DNA from 3 places in the Kribbella sp. WER1 genome. Region 1 is predicted to be linked to each of the others. Evidence: riboswitches for the same ligand, from Rfam matches in the RefSeq annotation. Region 1 holds a riboswitch; each other region holds the start of a gene.
The links. A riboswitch is a leader RNA that binds a small molecule or an ion and turns the genes downstream of it on or off. The one in region 1 is predicted to bind ZMP and ZTP.
Positions count from the first base shown of each region.

Region 2: another riboswitch for ZMP and ZTP. It lies ahead of folP (dihydropteroate synthase); the one in region 1 lies ahead of ACXJJ3_RS00145 (bifunctional 5,10-methylenetetrahydrofolate dehydrogenase/5,10-methenyltetrahydrofolate cyclohydrolase).
Region 3: another riboswitch for ZMP and ZTP. It lies ahead of ACXJJ3_RS03670 (glycine hydroxymethyltransferase); the one in region 1 lies ahead of ACXJJ3_RS00145 (bifunctional 5,10-methylenetetrahydrofolate dehydrogenase/5,10-methenyltetrahydrofolate cyclohydrolase).

Region 1 covers NZ_CM135186.1:25,715-32,845, reverse strand. The annotation lists gene ACXJJ3_RS00155 (prephenate dehydrogenase) at 1-41, opposite strand, end outside; gene aroH (chorismate mutase) at 38-406, opposite strand; gene ACXJJ3_RS00145 (bifunctional 5,10-methylenetetrahydrofolate dehydrogenase/5,10-methenyltetrahydrofolate cyclohydrolase) at 438-1,298, opposite strand; ZMP/ZTP riboswitch at 1,320-1,405, opposite strand; gene ACXJJ3_RS00140 (NUDIX hydrolase) at 1,410-2,060, opposite strand; gene prcA (proteasome subunit alpha) at 2,057-2,938, opposite strand; gene prcB (proteasome subunit beta) at 2,964-3,806, opposite strand; gene ACXJJ3_RS00125 (ubiquitin-like protein Pup) at 3,815-4,024, opposite strand; gene dop (depupylase/deamidase Dop) at 4,082-5,602, opposite strand; gene ACXJJ3_RS00115 (phosphotransferase) at 5,676-6,914, shown strand; gene ACXJJ3_RS00110 (RNA polymerase sigma factor) at 6,951-7,131, shown strand, end outside.
Region 2 covers NZ_CM135186.1:7,262,338-7,269,468, reverse strand. The annotation lists gene ACXJJ3_RS35525 (S8 family serine peptidase) at 1-4,360, shown strand, start outside; gene folP (dihydropteroate synthase) at 4,429-5,232, opposite strand; ZMP/ZTP riboswitch at 5,251-5,341, opposite strand; gene ACXJJ3_RS35515 (winged helix-turn-helix domain-containing protein) at 5,370-5,894, opposite strand; gene arfA (channel-forming protein ArfA/OmpATb) at 6,111-7,131, shown strand, end outside.
Region 3 covers NZ_CM135186.1:733,191-740,321, reverse strand. The annotation lists gene ACXJJ3_RS03675 (DHA2 family efflux MFS transporter permease subunit) at 1-1,401, shown strand, start outside; gene ACXJJ3_RS03670 (glycine hydroxymethyltransferase) at 1,394-2,842, opposite strand; ZMP/ZTP riboswitch at 2,872-2,954, opposite strand; gene ACXJJ3_RS03665 (acyl-CoA dehydrogenase family protein) at 2,953-4,608, opposite strand; gene ACXJJ3_RS03660 (YhjD/YihY/BrkB family envelope integrity protein) at 4,672-5,847, shown strand; gene rsgA (ribosome small subunit-dependent GTPase A) at 6,001-7,068, shown strand; gene ACXJJ3_RS03650 (SDR family NAD(P)-dependent oxidoreductase) at 7,100-7,131, shown strand, end outside.

The DNA.
Region 1 (7,131 bases):
CCCGTCCCGACGATCCGCACGGGACCACGCAGCTCGGTCACTGGGCGCCGGTCAGGTCTGGGCGGAGGGCGACCGCGCCGTGCAGGTACACGTGCTGGATCTTGTCCCGCGAGCGCGGCGTCTCGGTGTGCACCATCAGCCGGACGACCCGCGGCAGCGCGTGCGGCACCGGGATCTCCTGCATGCACATCAGCGGTACGTCGGTCAGCCCGATCTGGCGGCCGGCGACCGCCGGGAACTCCGAGCGGAGGTCCGACGTGACGGTGAACAGGATGCTGATCAGATCCTCGTTCTCCAGATCGTTCGCCTCCAGGACCGCCTTCACCAGCTCCGCGGTCCGCTCGAGCAGATGCTCGCGCTCGTCCACGTCCAGCTGGGTGGCACCCCGGATCGCGCGTACCGGCACGTCGTTCCTCCTCGTTCGTCTGCCCCAAAGACTAGTTCAGCGTAGTCAAGGCGTGGACAGCCGTCTCAGCGGCGTCGACCGTCTGCTCCAGCAGCAGCGCGATCGTCATCGGCCCGACCCCGCCCGGCACCGGCGTGATCAGCCGCGCCACCTCGGCCGCCTCGACGAAGTGCACGTCGCCGACGTTGCCCTCGTTGTACCCGGCGTCGACGACCACCGCGCCCGGCTTCAGCCAGTCGCCGCGGACGAAGTTCGCCTTGCCGACCGCGGCGATCACCACGTCGGCGGTCCGGACCAGGTCCGGGAGGTCGCGGGTCCGGGAGTGCGCGTACGTGACCGTCGCGTTCGATGCCAGCAGCAACATGCCGGCCGGCTTCCCGAGGATCGGGCTGCGGCCGATCACCACCGCATGCGCGCCTTCCAGCGGTACGTCGTACGCCGCCAGCAACCGCATGATCCCGCCGGGCGTCGCGGACCGGAAGCCGGGATCGCCGAACGCCATCGCCGCGAACGACCGCATCGTGACGCCGTCGACGTCCTTGCCCGGGTCGATCGCCTCGAACGCGGCTCGCTCGTCGATCTGCGCCGGCACCGGATGCTGCAGCAGGATCCCGTGCACCGCCGGGTCCTCGGACAGCTTGGTGATCTCCGCGACCAGCTCCTGGGTGCTCGTCGAGGCCGGCAGCACGACGCTGCGGGACGCGATACCCGCCTTCTTCGACCGGTTCTGCTTCATCCGCACGTACGTCGCGGACGCCGGGTCGTCGCCGACCAGGACGGTCGCCAGGCACGGCTGGACGCCGTACTTCTCCTGCAGGACGGCCGCCCGCTCCGCCGCCTTCGCCACCATCTCGGCGGCGAGGTCGGTACCGATCATCAGCTCAGCACTCATGCGCGCACACTCCTCTGAGTTCGAAGGTGCCCAGGCGCGCGGCGAAGCCGGATGGCAGACCGTTCCCCGGTGGTTCGTCCACCTCAACGCCAGTCGCGGTCCGCCTCGAGTCTAGAGCAGGCCGGCGTGGTCCAGCGCCAGGTAGGCGGCGTCGATGCCGGTCATCGCGCCCGGGTTGCGCAGCTCGGCGCGGAATGCGTCGACGGTGAGCTCGACCGGTACGCAGTCCTCGGCCTCGTCCAGCTGCTGCTTGCCGTCGGGGCGGCAGCCGCGGGCGATCGCGACGTACTTGCGGAAGGTCGAGGACGCACCGGACCACTGCCAGCCGACCACGTCGAGGGTCTCGCAGGTGTACCCGGTCTCTTCCTCGAGCTCGCGCGCACCGGCCGCCGCCACGTCCTCGCCGGGCTCGACGAGACCGCCCGGGAGGTTGGTCACGACGGTGTCCGGGCCGGCGCGGAACATCCGGATCGTCACGATCCGCCCGTCCGGCGTCAACGGCAGCACCGTCACCCCGGCGTCCACGCCCGCCTCACGGCCGGAGACGTCCCACTCGATCTCCCGCCCGTCCGGCATCCGGTACCGCCGCAGCCGCACCGACAGGAACCGCTCGAACCCGACCTCCTCCCCCAACAACTCCCACGGCGCCGGATCCCCCACCACCGTGTCGGTGGGTGACGTGTGGGTGGTGGGGTTTGGGGGGTGAGACGGCTCAGCCGCCACGTTGGTCGTGGCGGCTGAGTTGTCGATCTGGTCCGTCACAGCGGACGGTTGTCGTCGGGGTCTTCCGGCGGGGCGACCGGGGCGTCGTCATCGTCGGACGGCGGCGCGACCGGCGTCTCCGCGGACGTGCTCCCGGCGGACGTGGTCTCGGCGGAGGTTGTGTCCTCGGACTTCGCCGCGGTCTCCTCGTCGCCATCCGTCGAATCGTCGGAGTCCGGGTGGGACTCCGAGAGGATGGTTTCCAGCGTCGCCTCGGAGATGCGCTTGAACTTGCGGACCTGCGACCTGGTCCGGTCCAGCACCGCGACCTCGAGCTGGTCCGGTGTCAGCTGCCGGACCTCGGTGCCGTCGTGGCCGAGGGCATCCACCGCGAGCCGGAGCGCGCCGGCCAGCGAGATCCCCTCCTGGTAGTGCTCGCCGACATAGTCAGCGACCTGGTCTGCCGGGCCGCCCATCACGGCGTACCCCTGGACGTCGGCGATCGAGCCGTCGTACGTGAGCCGGTAGATCTGGTCGTCGGACGCACCCGCGCCGACCTCGGCGACCAGGATCTCCACCTCGAGCGGCTTCTCGCCGCCGGAGGAGAAGATCGCGCCGAGCGTCTGCGCGTACGCGTTCGCGAGCGCGCGGCCGGTCACGTCGCGCCGGTCGTAGGAGTACCCACGCATGTCGGCGAGCCGGACGCCGGCGATCCGCAGGTTCTCGAACTCGTTGTACCGGCCGACGGCGGCGAACGCCATCCGGTCGTAGATCTCGGCCACCTTGTGCAGCGCGGGCGACCGGTTCTCCGCGACGAACAGGATGCCGTCGGCGTACTGCAGCGCGATCGCGCTGCGGCCCTTGGCGATGCCTTTCCGGGCGAAGTCCGCCCGGTCCCGCATCAGCTGCTCGGGCGAGACGTAGAAGGGAACGCTCATCGAGTCCTCTGTCAGTTCAGGGTGGTCAGGTCAGGGACGGAGCGGCAGGACCGTCGGGACGCCGGTGGCGCTGCTCCCAGGCCGCGTCGACCAGGGAGGCCACCTCGTCCTCGGGCAGCCGCCGGTAACCGTCCGCGGTGACCACGCCGACCACCGGGAAGATCCGCCGCAGCATGTCCGGCCCGCCGGTCGCCGAGTCGTCGTCGGCCGCGTCGATCAGGGACTGGATCGTCACCGTCACGCAGTCGATCTCGGACAAGTCCGGCCGGTAGAGCTTCTTCAGCGCGCCGCGGGCGAACAGCGAGCCCGAGCCGACGCTGTGGAAGTGGGTCTCCTCGTACCGCCCGCCGGTCGGGTCGTAGGAGAAGATCCGGCCGCCCTTGATGTCCTCGTCGTACCCGGCGAACAGCGGCACCACGGTGAGGCCCTGCATCGCCATCGGCAGGTTGCCGCGGATCAGCGCGCTCAACCGGTTCGCCTTGCCGTCCAGGCTCAGCGTCGCGCCTTCGAGCTTCTCGTAGTGCTCCAGCTCGACCTGGAACAACCGGACCATCTCGATCCCGAAACCGGCCGAGCCGGCGAAGGCGACCACCGAGTACTCGTCGGCCGGGAACACCTTCTCGATGTCACGCTGGGCGATGATGTTGCCCATCGTGGCCCGCCGGTCGCCGGCCATCACGACACCACCGGGGAAGGTGGCTGCGACGATCGTCGTACCGTGCGGGACTTCGCTGGACAGGTCGCCCTGTCCGAGCGACCGGCGTCCGGGCAACAGGTCGGGCGCGTGCCCGGCCAGGAAGTCCATGAACGACGAGCCGCCCGGGGTCAGGAAGGCTTCCGGCAGCCGGCCGGAGGCATCAGATGTCATCGAGCGGTTCACTCCCCACCCTTTTGCACGAATCCGCGGACGAACTCCTCGGCGTTCTCCTCCAGGACCTCGTCGATCTCGTCCAGGATCGAGTCGACGTCCTCGTCGAGCCGTTCTTTCCGCTCCTGGACGTCCTCCGACGCCTCGACCTGCTCGACCTCTTCCTCGGTCGACGAACGCTTCGGCTGCTTGTGCTGCTGACCGCCGTCCTTCGCCATATGGCCACCTCCTAGAACCGCTGGGGAGATCGCCCAAATCGACCTCCACTAGCGACCCTACCCGGCCGCACCCCCAGTAATGGTGCGAACCAGGTCACTGGCGGTGTCGCATTGGTCAAGAAGTGCCCCGACATGCGCCTTCGTGCCCCGCAACGGGTCCAGAGTAGGGATCCGCTGCAACGATTCCTTCCCCGGCAGGTCGAAGATCACCGAGTCCCAGGAGGCGGCCGCGACCTGCGGCGCATACTGCTGCATGCAGCGGCCGCGGAAGTACGCCCGGGTGTCGGTCGGCGGGTGCGCGACCGCCATCCGGATCTCCTCGTCGGTGACGATCCGCTGCATCCGCCCGGACTTCACCAACTTGTAATAGAGACCCTTGTCCGGGCGCAGGTCGGCGTACTGCAGGTCGACCAGGTGCAGCTTCGAGTCGTCCCAGTCCAGCCCGTCGCGGTCGCGGTACGACTGGAGCAGCTTGTACTTCGCGACCCAGTCCAGTTGGTCCGACAACTTCATCGGGTCGATGGCGAGCTGGTCGAGGATCTGCTCCCAGCGGTGCAGCACGTCCTTGGTCTGCCGGTCCGCGTCGTCGCCGTACTTGTCCTCGACGTACTTCCGGGCCTGCTCCAGGTACTCCGTCTGCAGCTGGACGGCGGTGATCTTGCGGCCGTCCTTGAGCGTCAGCAGATGCGTGCACGTCGGGTCGTGGCTGACCTCGTGCAGCGCGGTCACCGGCCGGTCGACGCCGAGGTCGTCGGTCAGCCAGCCGTCCTCGATCATCGCCAGCACCAGCGACGTAGTGCCGACCTTGAGGTACGTCGAGATCTCGGACAGGTTCGCGTCGCCGATGATCACGTGCAGCCGGCGGTACCGGTCCGGGTTCGCGTGCGGCTCGTCGCGGGTGTTGATGATCGGCCGCTTCAGCGTGGTCTCCAGGCCGACCTCGACCTCGAAGTAGTCCGCGCGCTGGCTGAGCTGGAACCCGTGTGTGGCGCCGTCCTGGCCGATCCCGACCCGGCCGGCGCCGGTGACCACCTGACGGCTCACGAAGAACGGCGTCAGGTGCCGGACGATCGACGCGAACGGCGTGGACCGGCGCATCAGATAGTTCTCGTGGGCGCCGTACGACGCGCCCTTGTTGTCGACGTTGTTCTTGTAGAGGTTCAGCTGCGGGGCGCCGGGGATCAGCCGGGCCTGCCGCGCGCCCTCCATGATCACGAGCTCGCCGGCCTTGTCCCAGACCACGGCGTCGCGCGGGTTCGTGGTCTCGGGCGCGGAGTACTCCGGGTGGGCGTGGTCGACGTACAGCCGGGCGCCGTTGGTGAGGATCACGTTCGCCAGGCCGGTCTCCTCGTCGGTGAGCTGGCTGGAGTCGGCCACCTCCCGGCTGAGGTCGAACCCGCGCGCGTCCCGTAACGGGTGCTCCTCGTCGAAGTCCCACCGGGTCTTGCGCGCGAGCGGCTGCGTCTGGGCGTAGCCGTTCACCACCTGGCTCGAGGTCAGCATCGGGTTCGCCCCGGGCTGACCGGGCACCGAGATCCCGAACTCGGTCTCGGTACCCATGATCCGCCGAACACTCATGCAGTCGAGCCTACGCGGTACCGGCGACTTAAGTGGTTGCTGTGTCCACAGGGTTACATGTGAGACTGCGCAAATGAACGGCGCGGTGGACGAGCTGGTGGCGCTGCTGGACGACGACAACCGGGTGGTCGGCTCGGCGCCGCGGTCGGTGATGCGCCGCGACAACCTGCGGCATTCGGCGACCGGCGTACTCGTCCGGAATCCGGCCGGTGACATCTACGTGCACCGGCGGACGCCCACCAAGGACGTCTACCCGAGCCGGTACGACTTCGCCGCGGGCGGTGTGGTCGCGGCGGGCGAGGAGCCGTTCGACGCCGTCGTACGGGAGCTCGACGAGGAGCTCGGTATCTCCGGCGCCGAGCTGGTGCGGCTGCCGGAGGGCGACTACGCGGACGAGAACACGCGGTACCACGCCTACCTCTACACGTGCGTCTGGGACGGCCCGGTGCGGCATCAGCCGGAAGAGGTCGCGTGGGGCGCGTGGATGTCGCCTGCGGAGCTGGTGGCCAAGTTCGACGAGTGGGAGTTCATGCCGGACACCGTCGGCCTGCTGGGCGCGTACATCCGGAGCCTGCTGATCGACGAGGGCTGGGACAGTCGCGCCTGGATCGACGGCCCGTGGCTGCATCGTGTTGCACGACGCCCTGAGGTCGGTCCACGACTCGCCGCCGAGACCACGCTCCTCCCCTGGCTCGCGCCGAAGCTCCCGCTGCCCGTACCGGTACCTGAGCCGACAGCGGACGGCGTCCGGCACCTGCTGATCCTCGGCGAACCGCTCGCGGGCGGGGACGAGGCGACCGGACGGGCGCTGGGCGGCTTCCTGAAGGCCTTGCACAGCGTCGACCCCGAGGAGGCCGTGGCACACGGCGCACTCGACGCAGCGACCGCTACAGCCGCGAAGACGGCCGAACTGGCGCAGTTCCGGCAACAGATCCTGCCGCGTCTCCCGGTCGACCTACAGGATCAGGCCGGGCAGCTCCTGGATCGGGTCGCAGAGGTCCGGACCTCCTTGGTGCACTGCGACTTCGGCCCCGAGCACATCCTCGCCCTCGACGGACGGATCACCGGCGTCATCGACTGGACCGACGCCGTCATCGGAGACCCGGCCCTCGACCTCTGCTGGCCGCTCAACGGCGCACCGGCGCCCGTCGCCGCCGGAGTGCGCGAGGTCTACCGGCCGACCCCCGAACTGGTCGAGCGTTCGAAGGACTGGGCGCGCCTTTCCCCTTGGTACGGCGTTCACCGCGGCCTGCTCCTCGACCTGCCTGCCGACGTGGAGAGCGGGCTGGTGGAGATCATCGCCGCAATGTGATGCAACCTTTCACGTGCCGACCGGTCATCTACTGATGTGAACCGGATTCCTGCCGACGAGCCGGCGCAGGTGACGGACGTTTCCGACCACGAACTGTGGGAGCGGTTACGTCAGGGTGATGCGCTGGCGCTGGGTGAGTTGTTCGACCGCCACGCGGACGCGGTGAACGCCTTCGCGTTCCGCCGTACCGCCTCCTGGACCTCGGCCGAGGAGGTGG
Region 2 (7,131 bases), 1.4 Mb from region 1:
GGCGGCGCTGGCCGTCGTCGCGACCGGGATGGCCGCCGCCGGCCAGGCCCAAGCGTCACCGCCGACCAAACCGGAAGCCACGCCATCGCCCGCCGCCAAGATCAAGCCGGAACTCCAAGCGAAGCTGGAAGGCAAGGACGCCAAGGCCGCGTCCGACTACTGGGTCCGGTTCGCCGCCAAGGCCGACCTGACCGCCGCCAGCAAGATCAGCAACTGGAACGAGCGCGGTACGGCGGTCGCCGCCGCGCTGAAGAAGGCCGCCGCGGACAGCCAGGCGAAGGTCCGCGCCGACCTGGACGCGCAACACGTGAAGTACCAGGCGTTCTGGGGCACGAACGCGATCCGGATCGAGAACGGTTCGCTCGCGCTCGCCCAGGACCTGGCCACCCACTCCGAGGTCGAGGGCCTGTACGCGCCGGTCCAGATCGAGGTACCGAAGGTCACGCCGGGCACGCAGGAGAAGGCGGTCCAGTCGGTCGAGTGGGGCGTCGCGAACATCAAGGCGAACCAGGTCTGGTCGCAGTACGGCGACAAGGGTGAGGGCATCGTCGTCGCCAGCATCGACACCGGGGTGCAGTACGACCACCCGGCGCTGGTGAAGCAGTACCGCGGCAACAACGGTGACGGCACCTTCAACCACAACTACAACTGGTTCGACGCGGCCGGCACCTCGCCGAACGCACCGTCCGACGGCAACGGCCACGGCACCCACACGATGGGCACGATGGTCGGCGACGACGGCGCGGGCAACCAGATCGGGGTCGCCCCGGGCGTGAAGTGGATCGCCGCGAACGGCTGCTGCCCGAGCGACGCCGCGCTGATCTCGTCCGGCCAGTGGATGCTGGAGCCGACCGACCTGCAGGGCCAGAACCCGGACGCCAGCAAGCGCCCGAACGTCATCAACAACTCCTGGGGCTCCACGCTGCCGTCGAACGACCCGTTCATGGAGGACATCACGCTGGCCTGGACCGCGTCCGGGATCTTCGGTGCGTTCGCCAACGGCAACAGCGGATCGGCCTGTCAGAGCAGCGGTTCGCCAGGAAGCCTGACAAGCAACTACTCGGCGGGCGCCTACGACATCAACAACAACATCGCGTCGTTCTCCGGCCGCGGTGCGGGTCAGAACGGCACCATCAAGCCGAACATCTCGGCCCCCGGTGTCAACGTCCGCTCCAGCCTGCCGGGCAACACGTACGGCGCCTTCAACGGTACGTCGATGGCGACACCACACCTGACGGCCACCGTGGCGTTGCTGTGGTCCGCGTCGCCGGCCCTCAAGGGTGACGTGGCCGCGACCCGCGCGCTGCTGAACTCGACCGCGATCGACACGCCGGACAGCCAGTGCGGCGGCACCGACGCGAACAACAACGTCTTCGGCCAGGGCCGCCTGGACGCGCTGGCGCTGGTGAGCGCCGCGCCGATCGGCGACACCGGCACGCTGTCCGGTACCGTCACCGCCGCCACCGGTGGTGCCGCGCTGGCCGGTGCGAGCGTGACCATCAAGGCCGACGGCCAGCCCGACAAGACGCTGACCACCGGCAGCAACGGCACGTTCTCGTCCGTACTGCCTGCCGGCGACTACAACCTGACGGTCTCGTCCTTCGGGTACAAGACCGCCACCGCGACCGCGACGATCACGACCGGTCAGACCACCACCAAGGACTTCGCGCTCGACAGCACCCCGCAGGTGAGCGTCGGCGGTACCGTCACCGACGGTTCGGGCCACGGGTGGCCGCTGTACGCGAAGGTCTCGGTCGAGGGTCCGGGCGGCGTGTTCGACTACACCACCCCGAGCAACGGCCGGTACAGCCTGAAGGTCCCGTCGGGCGCGGCGTACTCGCTGAAGATCGAGACGAAGTACCCCGGGTACGCGACGGTCAGCCAGCCGATCACGGTCGGCAGCGGCAACCTGACGCAGAACATCGCCGTCCCGGCCGACTCCACCTCGTGCACCACGGCGCCCGGTTACAAGTGGGGCTCGGACGGCGTCTACGAGACGTTCGACGGCACCACCGCGCCGAACGGCTGGACGGTCGTCGACGGCAAGGGCAACGGCCAGGTCTGGAAGTTCGACAACCCGGGCAGCCGGGGCAACACCACCGGCGGCAGCGGCAACTTCGCGATCGCCGACTCCGACAAGTACGGCAGCGGCGGGCAGCAGGACACCTCGCTGGTCAGCCCGGTCGTGGACCTGACCTCGGTCGCCGCTCCGGTGATCCGGTTCAACCAGGACTTCAAGCGGCTCGGTGACAAGGCCGACGTGGACGTCTCGATCGACGGCGGCGCCACCTGGACCACCGTGCTGGCGCAGACCGCGAACGCGACCGGCCAGAAGGAGATCGCGATCCCGCAGGCCGCCGGACAGGCCAACGTGCAGGTCCGGTTCCACTACTACGAGGCGAAGTACGCCTGGTGGTGGGAGATCGACAACGTCCTGATCGGCAGCCAGGTCACCTGTGTGCCGACCGGCGGCGGCATCGTCGTCGGCAACGTCAAGGACGCCAACACCAACGGTTACGTGAACGGCGCGGTCGTCAGCCACGACGGCACCACCGAGAGCGCGACCACCGAGGCGACGCCCGAGGACACCGGCCTGAACGACGGCTTCTACTGGCTGTACACGGCGGCCGACGGCAACCAGAACTTCACCGCCAAGGCCGGCAACTACGTCAGCTCGTCCGCGACCGTCGGGGTCGAGGCCGACTGGGCCACCACCGCCGACTACACGCTGAAGGCCGGCCGGCTGGCCGTCACGCCGGGCAGCATCACCGGCAGCCTGAAGCTGCCGACCGGCAAGGTGACCAAGTCGTTCAAGGTCACCAACACCGGTGGCGCGCCGGTGGACGTGAAGTTCGGCGAGAAGAACAGCGGATTCGTCCTGGAGAACGCGAACGGCACCAAGACCACCAAGGCCGAGGTCGAGAACGGGGTCGGCGCCCCGCTGCAGCGGCTCGCGGTGGACACGTCGTTCGCCCGGATGCTGTCCGGCAAGACCGGCACGCCGACGGCGGCCGCGAAGCCGATGGCGGCTCCGTGGGCCGACATCGCCGACTACCCGGCGACGGTGATGGACAACCGGGTGGTCAACCTCGACGGCAAGATCTATTCGATTGCCGGTGGCAACGGTAGTGCGTCGACGGCGAACAGCTACGTGTACGACCCGGCGTCGCTCGCCTGGACCGCGATCGCCCCGCTGCCGGGCGCCCGCAACGCGATCACCGTCGGCGTCGTCGGCGGCAAGATCGTCGCCAGCTCCGGCTGGGGCGCCTCCGGCCCGGCCGCGGACACCTGGTCGTACGACCCGGCGTCCAACGCCTGGACCGCGGTCGCGGCCAACCCGGCTCCCCGGGCCGCCGCCGGCCAGGCCGTGCTCGACGGCAAGCTGTACGCCGTCGGCGGCTGCACCACCGCGAACTGCACCCCGATGAGCAACACCGTGGTGCGGTACGACGCCGACGCGAACAGCTGGCAGACGCTGGCGAACTACCCGAAGTCGGTCGCGTTCGCGTCCTGCGGCGCCATCGACGGCAAGCTGTACTGCGCCGGCGGTAACGACGGCACGAACTCGCTCAAGTCGGCCTACGTCTACGATCCGGGAGCCGACTCCTGGACCGCGATCGCGGACGCCCCGGCCGACCACTGGGCGGCGTCGTACGCCGTCGCCGGTGGCAAGCTGCTGATCGTCGGCGGCGTCCAGGCCGGTGCGGTCACCAACGCCGGCTTCGCCTACGACCCGGCCGCCGAGGCCTGGTCGGCACTGCCGAACTCCAACCTGCCGCGGTACCGCGGTGGCGCGGCGTGCGGCTTCTACAAGGTCGGCGGCTCGTCCGGCGGCTTCACGGCGACCGCGGACAGTGAGGCCCTGCCGGGTCTCGAGGACTGTGCCGAGTCGTCCGGGGACGTGAGCTGGATGTCCCTCGACCAGACCGCGGCCACGCTGGCCCCGGGACAGTCGACGACCGTCAAGGTGACGCTCTCCGCGAGCGTCGACCAGCCCGGCGCCTACACGGGTGCCGTGACGATCGGTGAGAACACCCCCTACTCGGTCGCACCGGTCGGCGTGACGATGAACGTCACTCCGCCCACCACCTGGAGCAAGCTGATGGGTACGGTCACGGGCGTCAGCTCGGCCGGCGCGTCCGCTCCGCTCCCGGGCGCGATCGTCGAGGTGGACTCGTGGGCGCAGTCCTACACGTTCATCACCGACAACAACGGCCAGTACGCGTACTGGCTGGACCGTCGCAACAACCCGCTCACCCTGATCGCCGCGAAGGACGGCTACAAGCCCCAGACCCGCACCACCAAGCTGGTCAACGGGACTCCTGTCGTCGAGGACTTCGCACTGGAGTCGATCAAGTAGTCAGGTAGTACTCGGCCCCGGACCCGTTGCGGGTCCGGGGCCGAGCCTCGTTTTGCGGAACTTTTCCGTCAGCAGGTGCCGGAAAAGTTCCGCAAAACGCCCCGGACCAGCAAGGCGTCCCGTAGCGCGTGCGGCTCGTGGGTGCGGATGTAGTCGGCGCCCTGGTCGGCCGCGGCCAGTTCGGCGGCGAGGGTCGCCGGGCCGATCCCGGCCGTGCGGGTCCCGGTGATCTCGCGCAGGAACGACTTCCGCGACGGCGAGACGAGGACGGGTACGCCGTACCGCTCCTTGAGGCGGCTGAGGTCGCGGAGGATCGCGATGGACGGTTCCGGCGTACTGCCGAGGAAGTAGCCGAGGCCCGGGTCCAGCACCAGGCGTTCGCGGGAGATTCCCGCGGACTGGAGTGCGGCGATCCGCTCGTCGAAGAAGTCCTCGACGCGGGTCCAGATCTCCGCCGCGTCGGTCGCCACCCGGGTCGCCGGGCCGGTCCGCTGCACCGAGTGCATCACGACCAGGACGCACGAGCTGTCGACAAGTCCGTCGTACGGCGGCGGGAATCCCTGGATGTCGTTCAGGTACGACGCCCCGCGCGCGACGGCCCACCGCTGCGTCTCCGGGTGGTACGAGTCGACGCCCCACGGAATCTTCCGCAGACCGTCGACGACCGGGGTCAGGCGGGCGATCTCCTCGGCCGGCGGCACCTGCTCCGCGTCCGGATGGCTCGACGCGGGGCCCAGCTCCACCACGTCCGCGCCGTCGGCGTGCAGTCGCCGGGCGTGCTCGATCGCGGCGTCCGGCCGTAGATAGCGTCCCCCGTCGGAGAACGAGTCCCGCGTGACGTTGACGATTCCCACCACGCGGGGTCGTCCCATGCCGGCCTCCAGGTCGATACCAGAAGCCCAGGCGCACGGCGTACGTCATCGAGACGGGACCGCTCCCCGGTGGTGAACCCCACCTCCCGCGCCAGTCACGGCCCGTCCGCAGTTTACTGAATGCGCGGCTCTGCGGATCAGGCCGCGGGCAGCAGGTGGAAGCCGACGCCGCGGACCGCGTGGATGGTGACCGCGGCGCCGAGGTTCGCGAGCTTCTGGCGCAGGCGTTTGACGACCGAGTGGATGTGCGAGCCGTGGCCGAGGTGCTCGTTGCCCCAGACCGCGTGGTGCAGGCGCTGGTACGTCCACACCCGGCCGGGTTCGGCCGCCAGGCAGTGCAGGAAGTCGTGCTCCAGCCGGGTGAGCGGCAGTTCGCGGTCCTTCCAGCGGACCACCCGGCGGTCGACGTCCAGCTGCAGCTCGGGGATCGGCTCCGGAACCGCCTTGATCTGTGGAGGTTCGGCCGCGGACACGATCCGCGGCGCGGCGCCGGTCAGTTCGAAGAACGCGCGCGCCTGGTCGGCGTTCGACACCAGCAGCAGCGCGTCGGCCCCGCCCAGCAGGCGCGCCAGATGCACCCGTTCGGCGGTGGACGCGGCCACCCCGACGATCAGCGACGAATCGGTCTGTCTGTCTTCCGTCCCAGCAGCGATCGGCAGCACAACAAGCCCTCCCCAGTCGAAACCGGCCCGAGCTAAGTACGGTTCACGGCACTAACTAAGTCAAGGGATTCGTGGTGCAGCGGGCTGGCGCATATGCGTCCTGTCCGAGAAAGGACAAGAAACCCGGCGCCGCATGGCCTTGCGGTGTGCGGTGGACGGGCGCGGCGGAGTACTCTCCTCGCGCACGGCCACTCTGACCGCATCCACGGAGGAACAGTGCCCGGTCTTGTCCGACGGCCGCTCGTCATCTGGCTGCTCGCGGCCATCGCGGTGCCCGTACTGCTCACCGCCATCCTGGTTCCGGCCCGCGCCGGCACCACCGAGGACGACCTGCGCGAACGCACCCAGGCGGCGTTGAAGGCTCGCGGGATCGAGACCGGCTCCGTCGACTTCGACGGCCGGGACGCGCACGTCACCGTGCCCGCGGGCGTCGACGAGGGGCAGGTCCGGGAGGTCGTCGCCGCCGTCGACGGGGTACGGGCGGTGCGGATCGACCACGGGGGCGCCGTACCGGCGACGCCCACGCCGGCGACGCCTTCGCCGACGACGAGCGGTGCTCCGGTGCAGGACGACGTACCGGAGTTCGAGGTCGGGCGGACGGATCAGGCGATCCGGGTGCAGGCGCCGGTCCGCAGCCAGGCGGTGAAGGACGCGCTCGGCGCCGAGGTGCGGCAGGTGCTCGGGGCGGACCGCGAGTACGACGACCGGACCACGATCGACCCGGCGAACGGGCTGGCCGACGCGAGCGCGTTGACCGCGTTGCTGCGGGCGCTCGCGATCGGGACCGGCGACGCGTCGGTGCGGTACGACGGGGAGACCGTCACGTTGTCCGGACAGGTACCGGACCAGGCGACCAAGGCGACCGTCGGACGGGCCGCGGCGAAGGCGGTCCCGGGCGCGGTCGTCGCGGACCAGCTGGTGCTGCCGAAGCCCACCACGCAGAGCGAACCGTGCCGAACCTTCCCGACCCGGCTGGCCGCGTTCACCCGACAGCACCCGATCAACTTCCTCTCCGGCACGTCGATCGTGAACGACGCGTCGAAGCCGTCCGTGGTCGAGGCCGCCGTACTGCTGAAGTCCTGTACGACGGCCCGCGTCGAGGTCGCCGGGCACACCGACAACCTCGGCTCCCCGTCGACCAGCCTGCCGCTGTCCGAACGCCGCGCTGCCGCGGTGAAGGCGGAGCTGGTACGCCTCGGCGTCGCCGCGGGACGGATCACCGCGAACGGGTACGGCG
Region 3 (7,131 bases), 710 kb from region 1:
GCGTCCACCAGCCAGCTGCAGTGGATGGCGAACAGCTACAACCTGGTGCTCGCCGCGTTGCTGCTGCCGGCCGGCCTGCTCGGCGACCGGTACGGGCGCCGCAAGATCATCGCGATCGCGCTCACGCTGTTCGGGCTCGCGTCCCTGGCCTGCGCGCTGGCGGACTCGGCCGGCGGGCTGATCGCCGCCCGGGCGTTCCTCGGGATCGGCGCCGCGATGATCGTCCCGGTCGCGCTCTCGCTGATCACCGTGCTGTTCCGCACCGAGGAGGAGCGGAAGAAGGCGATCGGCTTCTTCGTCGTTGCCAACAGCATCGGTATGCCGCTCGGCCCGATCGTCGGCGGCCTGCTGCTGGACCACGCCGGCTGGCAGTGGATCTTCGGGATGAACGTCCCGATCGCGTTCCTCGCCGCGCTCGCGGTCACGCTATTGGTGCCGGAGACCCGCAGTTCGCGGCGTCCGGCGATCGACTGGCTCGGCATCGTGCTTTCCAGCGCCGGTCTCGCCACCTTGGTGTACGGCGTGACCAAGGCGGGCGAGTCGTCCTGGTCGGACGCGGTCACGATCGTGTTCCTCGGGCTGGCCGTCGTACTGATCGGCGGGTTCCTGGTCTGGCAGCGGCGGAACCCGGAGCCGTTGATCGAGCTGCGGCTGTTCCGCGAGCGCGTGTTCACCGGCGGCGCCGTACTGCTGACGGTGTCGGTGTTCGCGATCTTCGGGTTGCTGTTCACGATGCCGCAGTACTTCCAGGGCATCAACGGGTCCGACGCATTGCACACCGGGCTGAAGTTGCTGCCGTTCATCGGCGGGATGACGGTCGGCGCGAAGCTGGCCGAGCCGGTGGAGTCGCGGATCGGTACCCGGCTGGTGGTGATGGCCGGGTTCGTGGTGATGGCGGTCGGGTTCGTGCTCGGCGCGTTCACCGACCTCGGCACCGGGTACGGGTACACGGCGATCTGGTTCGTGGTGGTCGGGTTCGGCCTCGGGTGTTCGATGCCGCAGGCAATGAACGCCGCGCTCGGGGTCCTGGATCCGGAGCGCGCCGGTACCGGGTCCGGGCTGTTGCAGGCGTTCCGTCAGGTCGGCGGGACAGTCGGTGTCGCGGTGCTCGGAACGGTACTGAACTCGGTGTACCGGCAGAACGTCGACACCACCGGTCTGCCGGCCCAGGTGGCGGACGCGGCGGAGCGGAGCCTGGCCGGTGGGCTCGCGGTGGCGTCCAAGACCGGGTCAGCGGGGCTGGCGAGCAGTGTGCGGGACGCGTTCCTGACCAGCCTGAACACCACCATGTGGGTCTCCGGCGGCATCGCCGTCGCCGGCGCGATTCTCGCCGCGGTACTGATGCCGAAAAAGGCTGCCCGCCCCCGGCAGGCCGAGGACGGGCAGGTCGTGATCAGCTGAGCTCGAGGCCCGGGTACAGCGGGTGCTTGTCGAGGATCTCCGCGGAGGCGGCGCGGGTCTTGTCGGCGACGCCGTCGGCGAGGACGTACTTCGCCTTCGACGGAGCGCCCGCGGCCGTCGTCGTCGGGGTGGTAGACGAGAGGACGTCGACGATCAGCTCGGCCACCCGGTCGAACTCGTCGGCGCCGAACCCACGCGTGGTGAGCGCCGGCGTACCGATCCGGACTCCGGAGGTGTACCAGGCGCCGTTCGGGTCCCGCGGTACGGCGTTCCGGTTGGTCACGATGCCCGCGTCGAGCAGCGCCGACTCGGCCTGCCGGCCGGTGATGCCGTACGACGAGACGTCGAGCAGGACGAGGTGATTCTCGGTACCGTCCGTGACCAGCTTGACGCCACGCTTCATCAGGCCCTCGGCGAGCGTGACCGCGTTGTCCGCGACGTTCTGCGCGTACTCCTTGAAGGCGGGCTGCCGGGCCTCGGCCAGCGCGACCGCCTTCGCCGCCATCGTCTGGCTGAGCGGGCCGCCGAGCACCATCGGGCAGCCGCGGTCGACGGACTCGGCGTACTCCGGCTGGCACAGCACCATGCCGCCGCGCGGGCCGCGCAGCGACTTGTGCGTGGTCGTGGTGGTGACATGCGCGTGCGGCACCGGGTCGAAGTCGCCGGTGAACACCTTGCCCGCGACCAGGCCGGCGAAGTGCGCCATGTCGACCATCAGGGTCGCGCCGACCTCGTCGGCGATCTCGCGCATCTTCGCGAAGTTCACCTTGCGCGGGTACGCCGAGTAGCCGGCGATCAGGATCAGCGGCTTGAACTCACGCGCCGCCCGGGCGACCTCGTCGTAGTCGAGCAGGCCGGTCGCGGGGTTCGTCCCGTACGAGTGCTGGTTGAACATCTTGCCGGAGATGTTCGGCCGGAAACCGTGCGTCAGGTGGCCGCCGGCGTCCAGCGACATGCCGAGCATCTTCTGGTCGCCGAGCGCCTTGCGGAGCTTGGTCCAGTCCTCCTCGGTCAGGTCGTTGACGTGCTTCGCGCCGGCCTCGGCGAGCGCCGGAGACTCGATCCGCTGCGCCAGGATCGCCCAGAACGCGACCAGGTTCGCGTCGATGCCGGAGTGCGGCTGGACATAGGCGTGCGGGGCGTTGAACAGCGCCTGCGCGTGGTCCGCGGCGGTCTGCTCGACGGTGTCGACGTTCTGGCAGCCGGCGTAGAAGCGGTGCCCGACGGTGCCTTCGGCGTACTTGTCCGACAGCCAGTTGCCCATCGTCAGCAGCGTGGCGGGGGAGGCGTAGTTCTCGCTCGCGATCAGCTTCAGCGAGGAGCGCTGGTCGGCCAGCTCGGCCCGGATCGCGCCGGCGATGGTCGGCTCGACCGCGGCGATCACCTGCAGCGCGTTGTTGTACGCGGCCGACGCGGCGGCGGCATCGAAGGTCTGAGTCATCGTTGTCTCTCCTGCGGTTTGCAGTGGGTCGAAGGCACCCAGGCGCACGGTGCCGACGGGTTTCGCTCCCCGGTGGTTCTCCACCTTCAGCGCGCCAGTCGCGACGCCGCTCACCCTATCGTGCGGTCGAGGATCCGCTCGAACGGCGTCGTCCGTGGGAGCGTGCCGAAGACGCCGCCCCAGTCGCCCGCCAGCCGCGACGCGACGAACGCGTCCGCGACCTCCGGCGTCGAGTGCCGGATCAGCAGCGAAGCCTGCAGACACAGGGCCATCAGCGCGGCGAGCCGTCGCGCACCGGCCTCGGCGTTGTCGACATCAGCAAGCGCTTGCAACACGTCGTTGACCGCGGCATCCAGCCGCTGGTCCGCACCCTGCACGGCCGCCAGCTCCGTCAGCCAGGCGTCGAGCGACTCCGGCCGCCGGAGCGCCCGCAGTACGTCGAGCGCGTTGACGTTGCCTGATCCTTCCCAGATCGAGTTCAACGGCGACTCCCGGTAGAGCAGCGGCAGCCCGGACTCCTCGACGTACCCGTTCCCGCCGAGGCATTCCAGCGCCTCGGCAACCATGAACGGCGTCCGCTTACATACCCAGAACTTCGCCAACGGCAACCCGATCCGCCGAAACGCCCCTTCGGCCGCCGCGCTGCGCGGGCGCTCGCCCGCCCCACCGCGAGATGCGTCGACGGCTGCGGCGAGGCGCATGGCGAGGGCTGTCGCGGCTTCGCTCTCGATCGCGAGATCGGCGAGGACGTTCTGCATCGCGGGCTTGTCCGCCAGCAGTCCGCCGAACGCCGACCGATGCCGCGTGTGCCAGACGGCCTCCACGAGCGCCCGCCGCTGGAGGGCGGACGACCCGAGTACGCAGTCCAGCCGGGTGGCCGCGACCATCTCGATGATCGTCCGGACCCCGGCGCCCTCCTCGCCCAGCCGGTACCCGATCGTCCCGTGGAACTCCACCTCGGACGACGCGTTCGACCGGTTCCCGAGCTTGTCCTTCAGCCGCTGCAGCGCGAACGGGTTCCGATTGCCGTCGGCAAGCACCCGCGGTACGACGAAGCAGCTCAGCCCGTCCGGCGCCTGCGCGAGCACCAGGAACACGTCCACCTGCGGCGCGGAACAGAACCACTTGTGCCCGTCCAGCTGGTACACGTCCCCGGCCGGCGTCGCCGTCGTCAGGTTCGCCCGGACGTCGGACCCGCCCTGCTTCTCGGTCATCCCCATCCCGGCCAGTACGCCGCCCTTCGCCGCGGCCGGCAGCCGTCGTACGTCGTACTCCGTGGACGCCAGCCGCGGTACCCACTCCGCCGCGAGCCGCTCGTCCGCCCGCAGCGCCGGGACAGCGGCGTACGACATCGAGATCGGGCAGCCGTGCCCGGGCTCCACCTGCGACCAGAGGTAGAACCCGGCCGCCCGGCGCAGGTGCGGCGCCGCTTGGTCGCTCGTCCACGGCGCGGCCTGCAGCCCGAACCCGACGGCCTGCTCCATCAGCCAGTGCCACGACGGGTGGAAGTCGACCTCGTCGATCCGGTTCCCGTACCGGTCGTGGGTGCGCAGGACGGGCGGGTTCTGGTTCGCCGGGAGGGCGTGCGCGCGGGCCTCCTCGGAGCCGGCCAGCTCGCCGATCCGGGTCAGCCCGGGGTCGGCGGTCAGGTCGCCGGCGAGGGCGGCGTACGGACGCAGAGCGTCACCGAGCGCCGGGTCGCGCGTGAAGAAGTTCACGCCCCGCAGTGGGGGAGCCTGGTTCGTTACCGCGAATGGGTCCGCCATGTCAGTACGGTAAGCGGTATGGCACGTTCTGGGGCAGGACCCACTGGTGGGAGCTCCCTCTCATTGGCATGGGTTCGCAAAGTCCCCGCGACGACCTGGAAGCTGCTCACCCAGACGGTCGGGGTGTGTTTGCGTTACCGGGTCACCGGTCTCGCGGCCGAGGGGGCGTTCTTCGCGATCCTCTCGCTGCCGCCGCTGATCTTCGGGCTGGCGGGTTCGCTCGGTTACATCGCGAGCCGGTGGTTCGAGGTCGAGACGATCAACGACGTCAAGCAGCAGATCGTCGACCTGGCCGCCCGGGCGCTCACCGACGACTCGATCAAGAACGTGATCGCGCCGACCCTGGACCAGGTGCTGAACGGCGGCCGGCCGGACGTGATCTCGATCGGTTTCGTGCTGGCGCTGTGGTCCGGCAGCCGGGCGCTGAACGTGTTCGTGGACACCATCACGATCATGTACGGGATGGGCGGCAAGCGCGGCATCGTCCGGACCCGCGCGCTGTCGTTCAGCCTGTACTGCGCCGCGCTGGTGATCGGCGTGATCGTGCTGCCGCTGGTGCTGGCCGGCCCGAGCGCGGTCGACGAACTGTTGCCGCACCGCCTCGACTTCCTGAACCAGCTGTACTGGCCGGTCGTCACGATCCTGTCCGCGGGCTTCCTGAACACCCTGTACCACCTGTCGGTCCCGATCCGGACGCCGTGGGTCTCGGACCTGCCGGGCTCGTTCCTGGCGCTGTCGATCTGGATCCTGGGCAGCTTCGTGCTCCGCTGGGTCCTGCAGAGCACGGTCGGCGGTACGTCGATCTACGGCCCACTGGCGGCACCGATCGCGGTACTGATGTGGCTCTACATGACCGCGATCGCGGTACTGATCGGTGCCGCGCTGAACGCTGTGGTGGACCGGCTGTGGCCGCACCGGGCGCAGGTCGCCGAGGTGAAGAAGGACGAGCCGGAGCCCGCCGCGGACGAGGTCGAGCCGGTGATGAAGGCGGAGCCGGAGCAGCACCACTCGCTGACGCCGGTGGAGTCGGACGAGCGTCCGGAGGCCGAGGCGGCGCGCAAGCTTGAGGAGTTGGCGGAGGAGCCGCGCAAGATCGCTCCCGCCGTACGCAAGGGTCTGAAGAAGGCGGCCATCGGCAAAAAGGCCACTGAAAAGAAGAAGGCTGTCGAGGAGCCGTCCGACGAGCCGGCGCGGGTCGGAAAACCGGGTGCGCAGGGGGACGGCGACGACCTACGCTGACGGCATCGCGACAGCCGGTCCAGGCGGACCGCACAGGACCCGAAGGGAGGCAACCCGCCATGAGCTTCGAACAGGCCGAACGGCCCGTTGTCTTCCTTGTCGTCCGTCCGCGGAGCTGAAACCCGCGGCCGGACCCTTCGAAAGGTTCGCCGCATGTCAGCCACACTCCAGGCCCTGGGACTCGACAGCTCCACGGCCGCTGCTCTGCACGACGTCCCCGAGGACCTGGTCCCGGGACGGGTCGCCCGGGTCGACAAAGGCCTGGCGACGGTCTTCACCACCGACGGGCCGGTCCGGGCCAGCTGGTCCGGAGCACTGCTCGCCGACATAGCGTCGGACGCCCAGGCCGGCCCGTGCACCGGTGACTGGGTCGTACTGCGCTTCTGGCCGGATGACCGGATCACGGTCGAATCGGTCCTGCCCCGCCGGTCCGCGATCGTTCGCGCCGAGGTCGGCGGGTCGTCCCGCGGCCAGGTGCTCGCGTCCAACGTCGACGTGATCGCGATCGTCGTCGGCCTCGTCCCGGAGCCGAACATCGTCCGGATCGAGCGCTTCATGGCGCTCGCCTGGGAGAGCGGCGCGCGGCCGGTCGTCGTACTGACCAAAGCGGACCTCGTGAGCGACGCCGAGCTGTTGGCGGAGGACGTGGCCGCTGCTGCGCCCGGGGCCGACGTACTGGTGTGTAGTGCGAGCACGGGCGCCGGGATGGACGGCGTACGTGAGCTATTGGCCGGTAACGCGACCCTGGCGCTGCTGGGGTCCAGCGGTGCGGGTAAGTCGTCGCTGGTGAACGCACTGGCCGGTGTGGAACTGCTGGACGTGCAGGACATCCGGGAGGACGGCAAGGGGCGGCATACGTCTGTACGGCGCGAGCTGATCGTGTTGCCGTCTGGTGGCGTCGTGATTGACACGCCTGGGCTGCGGGGGATCGGGCTGCAGGAGAGCGGGGAAGGGCTGGCCGCGGCGTTCCCGGACATCACGGAGCTGGCAGAGCAGTGCAAGTTCAAGGACTGCTCGCACGAGTCGGAGCCTGGGTGCGCGGTACGGGCGGGGCTCGAGGACGGCACGCTGCCGTACCGGCGGTACGAGAGCTGGGTGAAGCTGCAGCGCGAGGCGGCGTACATGGCGCGGCGTGCGGACGTGCGGCTGCGGAACGAGGCGAAGAAGGAGTGGGTCCGGGCGGCGAAGTCGTACCGCCGGGACTGGAAGCCTCGTCCTTGATGCTGTGTCTTTTGATGAAAGGATCGGTTGCATGAACCGATCAGTGCTGGTGACAGGGGCTTC